Linked DNA regions of Dinoroseobacter shibae DFL 12 = DSM 16493. The protein of the gene in region 2 interacts with the protein of the main gene of each other region in a pairwise test. Links are inferred from orthologs where the notes say so. Each region holds a gene or a part of one and is shown on either strand. Other genes may lie near its edges.

The links.
Region 1: the proteins of DSHI_RS13865 (region 2) and DSHI_RS11955 interact in binary tests that used the Escherichia coli proteins (3 or more experiments, as listed by UniProt). The link is inferred for Dinoroseobacter shibae DFL 12 = DSM 16493 from one-to-one orthologs.

Annotation. Positions count from the first base shown.
Region 1 is NC_009952.1:2,480,478-2,484,310, forward strand. Bases 726-3,706 are described here. They hold DSHI_RS11955 (HesB/IscA family protein), read left to right. Parts: upstream 726-2,023; coding sequence 2,024-2,389; downstream 2,390-3,706. Other genes in these bases: DSHI_RS11945 (LysR family transcriptional regulator), read left to right, coding at 726-1,527; DSHI_RS11950 (SUF system Fe-S cluster assembly protein), read left to right, coding at 1,590-1,952; DSHI_RS11960 (molybdopterin-binding protein), read right to left, coding at 2,408-3,421; DSHI_RS11965 (XdhC family protein), read right to left, coding at 3,418-3,706. Outside these bases: tRNA guanosine(34) transglycosylase Tgt, read right to left, coding at 1-108; DSHI_RS11940 (hypothetical protein), read left to right, coding at 127-357; more of DSHI_RS11945, read left to right, coding at 631-725; more of DSHI_RS11965, read right to left, coding at 3,707-3,833. UniProt on the Escherichia coli protein: Is able to transfer iron-sulfur clusters to apo-ferredoxin. Multiple cycles of [2Fe2S] cluster formation and transfer are observed, suggesting that IscA acts catalytically.
Region 2 is NC_009952.1:2,891,396-2,895,727, forward strand. What follows is about bases 723-3,661. They hold DSHI_RS13865 (2Fe-2S iron-sulfur cluster-binding protein), read right to left. Parts: upstream 2,385-3,661; coding sequence 2,061-2,384; downstream 723-2,060. Other genes in these bases: DSHI_RS13855 (potassium channel family protein), read left to right, coding at 723-1,260; DSHI_RS13860 (FG-GAP repeat domain-containing protein), read right to left, coding at 1,303-2,061; DSHI_RS13870 (OB-fold nucleic acid binding domain-containing protein), read left to right, coding at 2,492-2,869; DSHI_RS13875 (DegQ family serine endoprotease), read right to left, coding at 2,982-3,661. Outside these bases: purD (phosphoribosylamine--glycine ligase), read left to right, coding at 1-315; more of DSHI_RS13855, read left to right, coding at 565-722; more of DSHI_RS13875, read right to left, coding at 3,662-4,332. UniProt on the Escherichia coli protein: Ferredoxin are iron-sulfur proteins that transfer electrons in a wide variety of metabolic reactions. Although the function of this ferredoxin is unknown it is probable that it has a role as a cellular electron transfer protein.

The sequences.
Region 1 (3,833 bases), 410 kb from region 2 along the record:
CACCGGCATGAAGGCCGGCGTCCGGATCTCTCCGCGGGGCGTGTTGATACGGCCAAGCCGCGCCGCCCCGTCCTGTCCGAGGCGCGTGAAGGAAAATCTCTGTGTCATGCCCTGCTGTTAGGAGCCTTGTCCGCTCTCGTCACGCGAAAACCGGAGGGGACCCCCGCTTCCGACCTGCGTCCCGCCGCCGCGGTGAGCGAGTTCGACCTGCGCACTTCGGATCGCGAAACGCAAGTCGCGCGCCGTTGCGGTCATACCCGCACGCGCGACAAGAAAGAGCAGATTTTCCAACTCGTCCGGGAGCCAGGCAAGATCAACCCTCTTTCGAGCATCTCGCTTCTTTTCGGGGTCCTGTAAGAGATTATTTTCCATGCCTTGCCTATTTTGTCATTCCATTCTGCCGTCTGACGGAATTGCCTCATCCCGTAACTGCGCGACACTGGCCTGACATTCACACTCTTGTTTGATGAGATCAATTGATGCATGATATTATATGTATCGGATTAATCGATACGACCCATCGGGCACGCCGCATCCAAGCCACACTCACGGACGCATGCCCACGCATATAAAATGCGGTGTTTGCACGGTTTTCCGTGCGCGCACCCCTTCAGGGACTCGAGCGAGGGTATGAAGGATCTGGATATCTACGGCCTCGACGGCCGTCAATTGAAGCTATTCCTGTGTGTATTCGATACTGTTTCGGTCAGTCGGGCCGCGGATCAACTGGGGATCACGCAATCTACGGCCAGCCATGGGCTGGAAAGGTTGCGAAAAGCACTCGGCGATCCGCTATTCGTCAAATCGGGTCGTGGCATTGCGCCGACCGACACGGCAAAGGAATTGGCACCCCGGGTGCGCGCGGTTCTGATCGGTCTGGAGGGGTTACGCACAAGCGCCACCTATGACCCGGCCCAAGACACCGGGGCCTTCCGGATCGCGACCAACGTGACCGAAATCCTGCCCAAGCTCATCGAGATCAAGGCCCGGATTTGCAAGGCCGCCCCCCATGTCACCATCCACTTCCACGACATGGGTTCACGGGTAAATGCCGGCGAACTGCTCTCTGCCGGGGCGGCAGACCTGGTGATCGCCGTGAGCCTGCCGAGTTACCCGTCCCTGTTGCTGGCCGAGCGGCTCTATTCGGACCGATCTGTCTGTTACTACTGCCCCAAGCAACGTGGCCCGATCGAAAGCGTCGAGGATTTCGTGGAAGCCAAGCATGCGGCCCTCGACTTCGGAGCATCCATAAAGAGCTCGGTCGGACAAGAACTGGAGCGACAGGGCATCATTCGGCGCATCCGGATGACCGCACCCAATTCCCACACACTGGCGGAACTCATGCGCGATTCCGATTACGTGGCGACGATGCCCCTGCGACTGCACAAGACCGTCTTCAAGGACTTCAGCTACAGCACACCGCCAATGGCGCTGCCCCCGATCACCCATGACATGCTCTGGCATGTGCGCAACGACAATGCTGCGCGGAACAGCTGGTTGCGCGAGGTGGTTCGCTCCACACGTTAGCGCCCCTTTACGGGCGGGACGCAAAACCTTATATCTTTGGTCAACAATCCTGAGAGATAGATATGAGCGTAGAGACCCCCCCGATGGAAGGTGCGCCGCTGATCCGGCCTTCGAGCACGGACCACCCCTTGCACGAGCAGATCGTCGAGGCCTGCCGATCGGTGTTCGACCCGGAGATCCCGGTGAACATCTATGATCTCGGCCTGATCTACACGATCGAGATCAGCGACGAGGCCGAGGTGGATATCATCATGACCCTCACGGCCCCGGGTTGCCCCGTGGCGGGCGAAATGCCCGGCTGGGTCGCCGAAGCGGTCGAGCCGCTGCCCGGCGTGAAGCAGGTCAACGTGGCCCTGACCTGGGAGCCGCCCTGGGGCATGGAAATGATGTCCGACGAAGCCCGGCTCGAACTGGGCTTCATGTAACCCGTCCGCCTCGGACTTGTGGCACGCATACGCGGCGCCTACATCTGCTCCAGACGCAAAGGACCCTGATCATGTTTGGTATCCCCGGCAAGGCCCCCGTGACCATCACCGACCGTGCGGCGGCGCATATCGGCAAGCTCATGGCGCAGGGCAACAAGCAAGGCCTGCGGATCGGGGTCAAGAAGGGCGGTTGCGCGGGCATGGAATACACCATGGACTACGTGGACGAGATCGACCCCCATGACGAGGTGGTCGAGACCGGCGAAGCCCGGGTGATGATCGCGCCCATGGCGCAGATGTTCCTGTTCGGGACCGAGATCGATTACGAAACCTCCCTGCTCGAATCCGGGTTCAAGTTCCGCAATCCGAATGTGGTCGATGCCTGCGGATGCGGTGAATCGATCAAGTTCGACGAAGCGCTCGCCGCGAAAACCTGAGCCTGCGCGCCTGCGCGGTCACTCCGGCTTGCGCCGGGGACGGCGCGGTTGCGGGCGGCTGGGGATTTCCTTCAGAAGCCCGCCAACCCCCATGGCCGCGATATCCGCGCCCGTGACCTGCAACCCGCACGCCACCCTCTCCAGCACCCAATCCGCGCCATTGAGCGCGGGCGACCGCGCACAACCCGGCAGCCCGATCACCGGCCGCGGCCCGATCTCGCCCAGAAACAACAGGTTGCCCGGGTCCACGGGCATGCCGAACCGGGTCACCTGTCCGCCTGCCGCGCGCACCCCTTCCGGCCCGACATCCGCCGGGTCCGAGGTGGCGGAGGCGGTCAGCAAGAGCGCCATCTCACCATCGAGACCGGCCAGGGCCGCCCCGATCTCGGCGGTGTTGTGGCCGGTCACGCGGGTCTCGGCCAATGACATGCCCAGCTGGATCAGCCGCGTCTCGATCGCCGCAATGCTCTTGTCGCGCAAACGGGCATCGGCGGGCCCGAACTCCGTCAGAACCAGCCCCGCGGAGCTGTAGCGGGCCGGGCGCAGACGCAAGCTGCCCGCGCCACACTGCGCGGCCTGCTGCGCGGCGTCGGCGGCCACGCCATAGGCAATGATCTTGACCGTCCCGACCAGCATACCCGGTGTAACGCGGGCATATTGCGGCACGGTGGCCAGGGTAATCAACGGATCGACGGAGTTCAGCGCCTCGATGGCCGGAACATCTATCTCAATTATTCCAGAGGCTTCCGCCACGATATTCACCCGACCTGTGAAGGGCTCGGTGATCCGCAGATGCGGCCGGGAGGCCTCTGGCACCAGCGCGGCGGCCACCCGCGCCGCAGCGGCGTTCTCATCGATATCCCCCGGCTCGAGCCGGGCGACGATCACCTCGTCGAGACCGGTCTGCGCGATCTCGGCCAGCATCTGCGAGGTCAGAACCGTCCCCTTGGACAGCTTGCCCGACGGCAGCCGCAGCGCATGGGCCAGCAGGGCGCCTTCCGCCTTGGTCAAGGGAACCGCTCCGAACTTCATGGCGCCTTCCGCAGCCGGTCCGTGATTTCGGCCATGATCGATATGGCGATCTCGGCGGGCGATTTTGCCCCGATGTCGAGACCCACGGGCGCGTGGATGCGCGCGATCGCGGCCTCGTCGAACCCGGCCTCCTGCAAGCGCGCGACCCGTTTGGCGTGGGTCCGCGTCGATCCGAGACAGCCGAGGTAGAAACACGGCGCGCCAAGCGCAACCTCGATGGCCGGATCGTCCAGCTTGGGATCATGGGTCAGGGTGACCACCGCCGTGCGCGCGTCGAGCCCATGCGCCTTCAATGCGGCATCCGGCCATTCGTCGAGGATCGTCTCGCCGGGAAAGCGCGCCTCCGAGCCGAAGGCCGCCCGCGGATCGACGAGGACCGGATCATACCCCGCCAGCCGCGCCATGGCCAGCA
Region 2 (4,332 bases):
GCCGCACAGGTGACCTGGGCCGACGATCACGCCCTGACCGTGGTCATGGCGGCGAAGGGCTATCCCGGGGGCTACGAGAAAGGTACGGAGATCCGCGGGCTGGACGATCTGGTCGAGGACAGCTTCCGCATGGTCTTTCACGCCGGCACGAAGCGGGCGTCCGGTCGGCTGGAGGCCCATGGCGGGCGGGTGCTGAACGTCACCGCCCGGGCCGATACCCTCGCCGAAGCCCAGGCCAGCGCCTACGCGATGGTCGATGCGATCGACTGGCCCGAAGGGTTCTGCCGCCGCGATATCGGCTGGCGGGCGCTCTAGGGGGGCACTGCCGAAACCGGCTGCGGACTCCGCAACGTAGTGCCCTGCGCAAAATGGCTGCCGTGCGCATGTTCGCGCATGCAGGTCCGGGTTGCGCGCGGCGCGCCAGCGGCAATGGGGTTGAATGGAGGATCGGATTCGCGTCCAATTCCGCGCGCAGCCTGCGAAAGTTCAAAGCCTGTGAAGTACGCCATTACCACACTCTATACCGGACGGTCCCGGAAAGCGGTCCGGTTCCGGTATGGACTTATGGTGTTCGACCTGCTGACGGTCGTTTACTTCATTCTTGCCACACCCTTTCCGGTCTCGCCCGCGCAGAGCCTCTTGCACATGCTGCTCGCGCTGATCATCGCGCTGGACCTCGCTTGCCGGGTTCTGATCGCGCAAGATCGGGTGCGCTACATGCTGCGGATCTACGTTCTGGCCGATATCGTGGTGTTGGGAGCGCTGCTGCTCAACCCGATCACGGCGGTCAACCTCGCCTTCCTGCGGATCTTGCGGGGACTGCGGTTGGGGCATTCGGAGTATCTTTTGGCGGATCTCCGGCGTGACTGGCGGTTCTTTCGCGAACATGAGGACGCCCTTGGCGCGGCGCTGAACCTCGTGGTATTCGTGTTCGTTACCGCGGCGGGGGTATTCACGTTTTTCGTCGGGCTGCAGGGCGGTGTGCCGGGGTATATCGACGCGATCTACTTCACGGTGACGACCTTCACCACCACGGGCTACGGGGACATCACCCCGACGACGGTGACCGGCAAGCTGGTCTCCGTCGGGATCATGATCATCGGGGTCTCGCTGTTCTTGAACCTTGCGCGGGTGATCTTCCTGCCGAGCAAGGTGCACCATGTGTGCGGCGGCTGCGGGCTGAGCCGACACGAGCCGGACGCGGTCCATTGCAAACATTGCGGCGCCGGGATCACGATCGAAACCCGCGGGTTCTCGTAAGACTGGCACCCGGGGTCGGGGCGTGCCACCCACACCGCCGGCTCAGCGGTCGGCACACCCCAGGGCTTGCGCGAAGCCGTCCGATGAAGGCACAAAGGGCAACGCGGTCTCGCGGAGCTGCCCGTCGATCAGGTCAAGCGCGACCGTACCGCGCCAATCGCCCCGCGCCACGATCATTTCCGGCCCCGACCCGCAATCCCGAATGCCGCCCGAGATGAAATCCTCGCCGATGCGATGGTTGGTCAGACCCGGCTGTTGCGCGACCTCGGACAGCCGCCCTTCCGCATAACGCCAGACACGCAGGATCCTGGCCAGGTGCGGGCGGTCGATATAGGCGATCTCCATCGCCCCATCCCCGTCCAGGTCTGCTGCCCCGATCGGGGCCAGCCAGCGGTTGGTCTGACCGATATGCGGGGTCGCCGCGATCTTGCCACCGGGGCCATAAATCGCCAGTTGCGCGCCGAGATCGCGATGGCTCTCGACCACGATCACCTCTGCCTTCCCATCGTCATCGAGATCCACGACCCGGGGCGCAAGATCCTCGAACACCGAATGCGCCGGCAGGACAATGCGCAAGCGGCGCCCCTCGGAGGTGTCGAGGATCAGCGCGCCATACTCGATGGTATCTCCAAGCACGCCATGGGCATAGCGCGTCGTTTCCTCGGCATACCGGGCGCTCACAACGCCCTCCGCCGCCACCGGAGCGCCTGCAACGCCCGCCAAGAGCGCCGCGGCCTGCAGCGCGCCGCGGGCGATCCGGTGCCATGGGCGCCACGGGCGACGCGGCGCCCGGGTCGGCATCAGATCTGCTTTTCGGGCATCTGGACCACGAGCCCGTCCAGCGCCTCGGACACCTTGATCTGGCAGGTCAGGCGCGACCGGACCGGGTCCGGCTGATAGGCAAAATCGAGCATGTCTTCTTCCATCGCTTCCTTGCCCGGCAGCTTGCCGACCCAGTCGGGATGGACATAGACATGGCAGGTCGAACACGCACAGGCGCCGCCGCAATCGGCCTCGATGCCGGGAATGTTGTTGTCCCGCGCGCCTTCCATCACGGTCAGGCCATTGGCCACGTCAACCACATGCTCGGTGCCGTTGTGTTCCACGTAGGTGATCTTCGCCATGCTGGCCCCATCCTCATTCTGCATTGGACATTTCGGTTGGACATAATTCAGTGCGCAGGGATTTGCCAGCCTTGCAACGCAGGACAAATGTTCTTTATATGTTCCGAATGTCGATCACTCTCGCCCCGGCCTCCTGGCCACGCCCCCCGGCCTGCGTTCCGGCGCAGCTGCTGGACCGCCCGCCGAACGGTGCGCGGGTGCGGGTGGCCGGGCTCGTCCTGCTGCGCCAGAGACCCGGCACCGCCCATGGGGTCATCTTCATCACGCTGGAGGATGAGACCGGCACCATCAACGTGGTGGTCTGGAACGCGATCTACGAGCGGTTTCGCCGGGCCGTGATCGCGGGTCGGATGCTGCGCGTGACCGGACGCATTCAGCGCGAGGGCGCGGTATTGCACCTGATCGCCGAGGATATCGAGGATTGCTCGCACCTGCTCGACGACCTGCTGCGCCCCGAGATCTGTCGCGCCGCGGATCAGCCCTAGCCGCGCCCGGCCCCGGTTCACGCGCCCCCTCTCTGCCCGGATCGGCCATCGACCCATAGAAAAACGCCCCCGGCAGGACCGGGGGCGTCTGTGTCACCTGTCTTGGCCGCGATCAGCTCAGCGAAAGGGCCACGAAACGGGGGTCGCCATCCCGGCGCACCAGCACGAGGATGGACTTGCGCCCCGCCTCCTTGGCGGCCTCGACCCGCTCTTCGAACTCTTCGATGGTCGTCACACGGACCTGTGCGGCCTCGACGATGAGATCGCCCGCGCGCAGACCCTTGTCGAAGGCCTCCGAGGTCTCGTCGATATCGGCCACGACAAGCCCGGTATCGCTCGCCGCGATCCCGAGCTGCTCGCGCAGCTCATCGGTCAACTCGCTGACGGTCAGGCCCATGATCTCCTTCTCGAGGATCTCTTCATCCGCAGACGCGGAAGCCGGGATCGCCCGCTCCGCCTCTTCGCGACGCCCAAGGGTCACCAGCAGGGTCTGGGTTGCGCCGTCGCGGAACACCACGACGCGCACGGCCTTGCCGACCGCTGTGTTGCCGACGATCTGGACCAGCTCACGGGTGTCCTCCACGTCGCGCCCGTCGAAGGTGAGGATCACGTCCCCCGCCTCCATCCCGGCATCGAGCGACGGGCCGTCCGGCACATCGGTCACGAGCGCCCCGGCGGCCTGCTCCAGCCCGAGGGCTTCGGCCACGTCGTCGGTCACGTCCTGGATGCGCACGCCCAGCCAGCCGCGGCGGGTCTCGCCGAATTCCTTGAGCTGATCGACCACGTTGGTCACGACACCGGCTGCCATGGAAAAACCGATCCCGATAGAGCCACCGTTGGGCGACAGGATCGCGGTGTTCACGCCGATGACTTCACCGTCCATGTTGAACAGCGGTCCGCCCGAGTTGCCCCGGTTGATCGCCGCGTCGGTCTGGATGTAATCGTCATAGGTGCCCGAAAGCGCCCGGTTGCGCGCCGAGACGATCCCGGCCGAGACCGAGAAACCCTGGCCCAGCGGGTTGCCCACGGCCATCACCCAATCGCCCACGCGGGCCGCATCGCTGTCCCCGAAGGTGACGAACGGCAGCGGCGTGTCGCTTTCGACCTTCAAGAGCGCGATATCGGTGTTGGGGTCGGTGCCGACGACCTCTGCCGCCAGCTCTTCACCGGAGAAGAACTCGATCAGGATCTCGTCGGCCTGCTCGATCACGTGATTGTTCGTGACGATATAGCCGTCCTCGGAGATCACGAAGCCGGAGCCGAGCGCGTTGGAGCGCCGCTGCCGGGGTGCGGGGCGACCATCCTGCTCCTGCCGATCCATGAAATCGCGGAAGAAGTCTTCGAGGGGCGAGCCCTCGGGCACCATCGGTTGCGGCCCGCCCGGGGTGGCGACATTGGTCGAGGTTGTGATGTTGACGACCGCCGGGCTCACACGCTCGGCGAGGTCGGCAAAACTGCCGGGG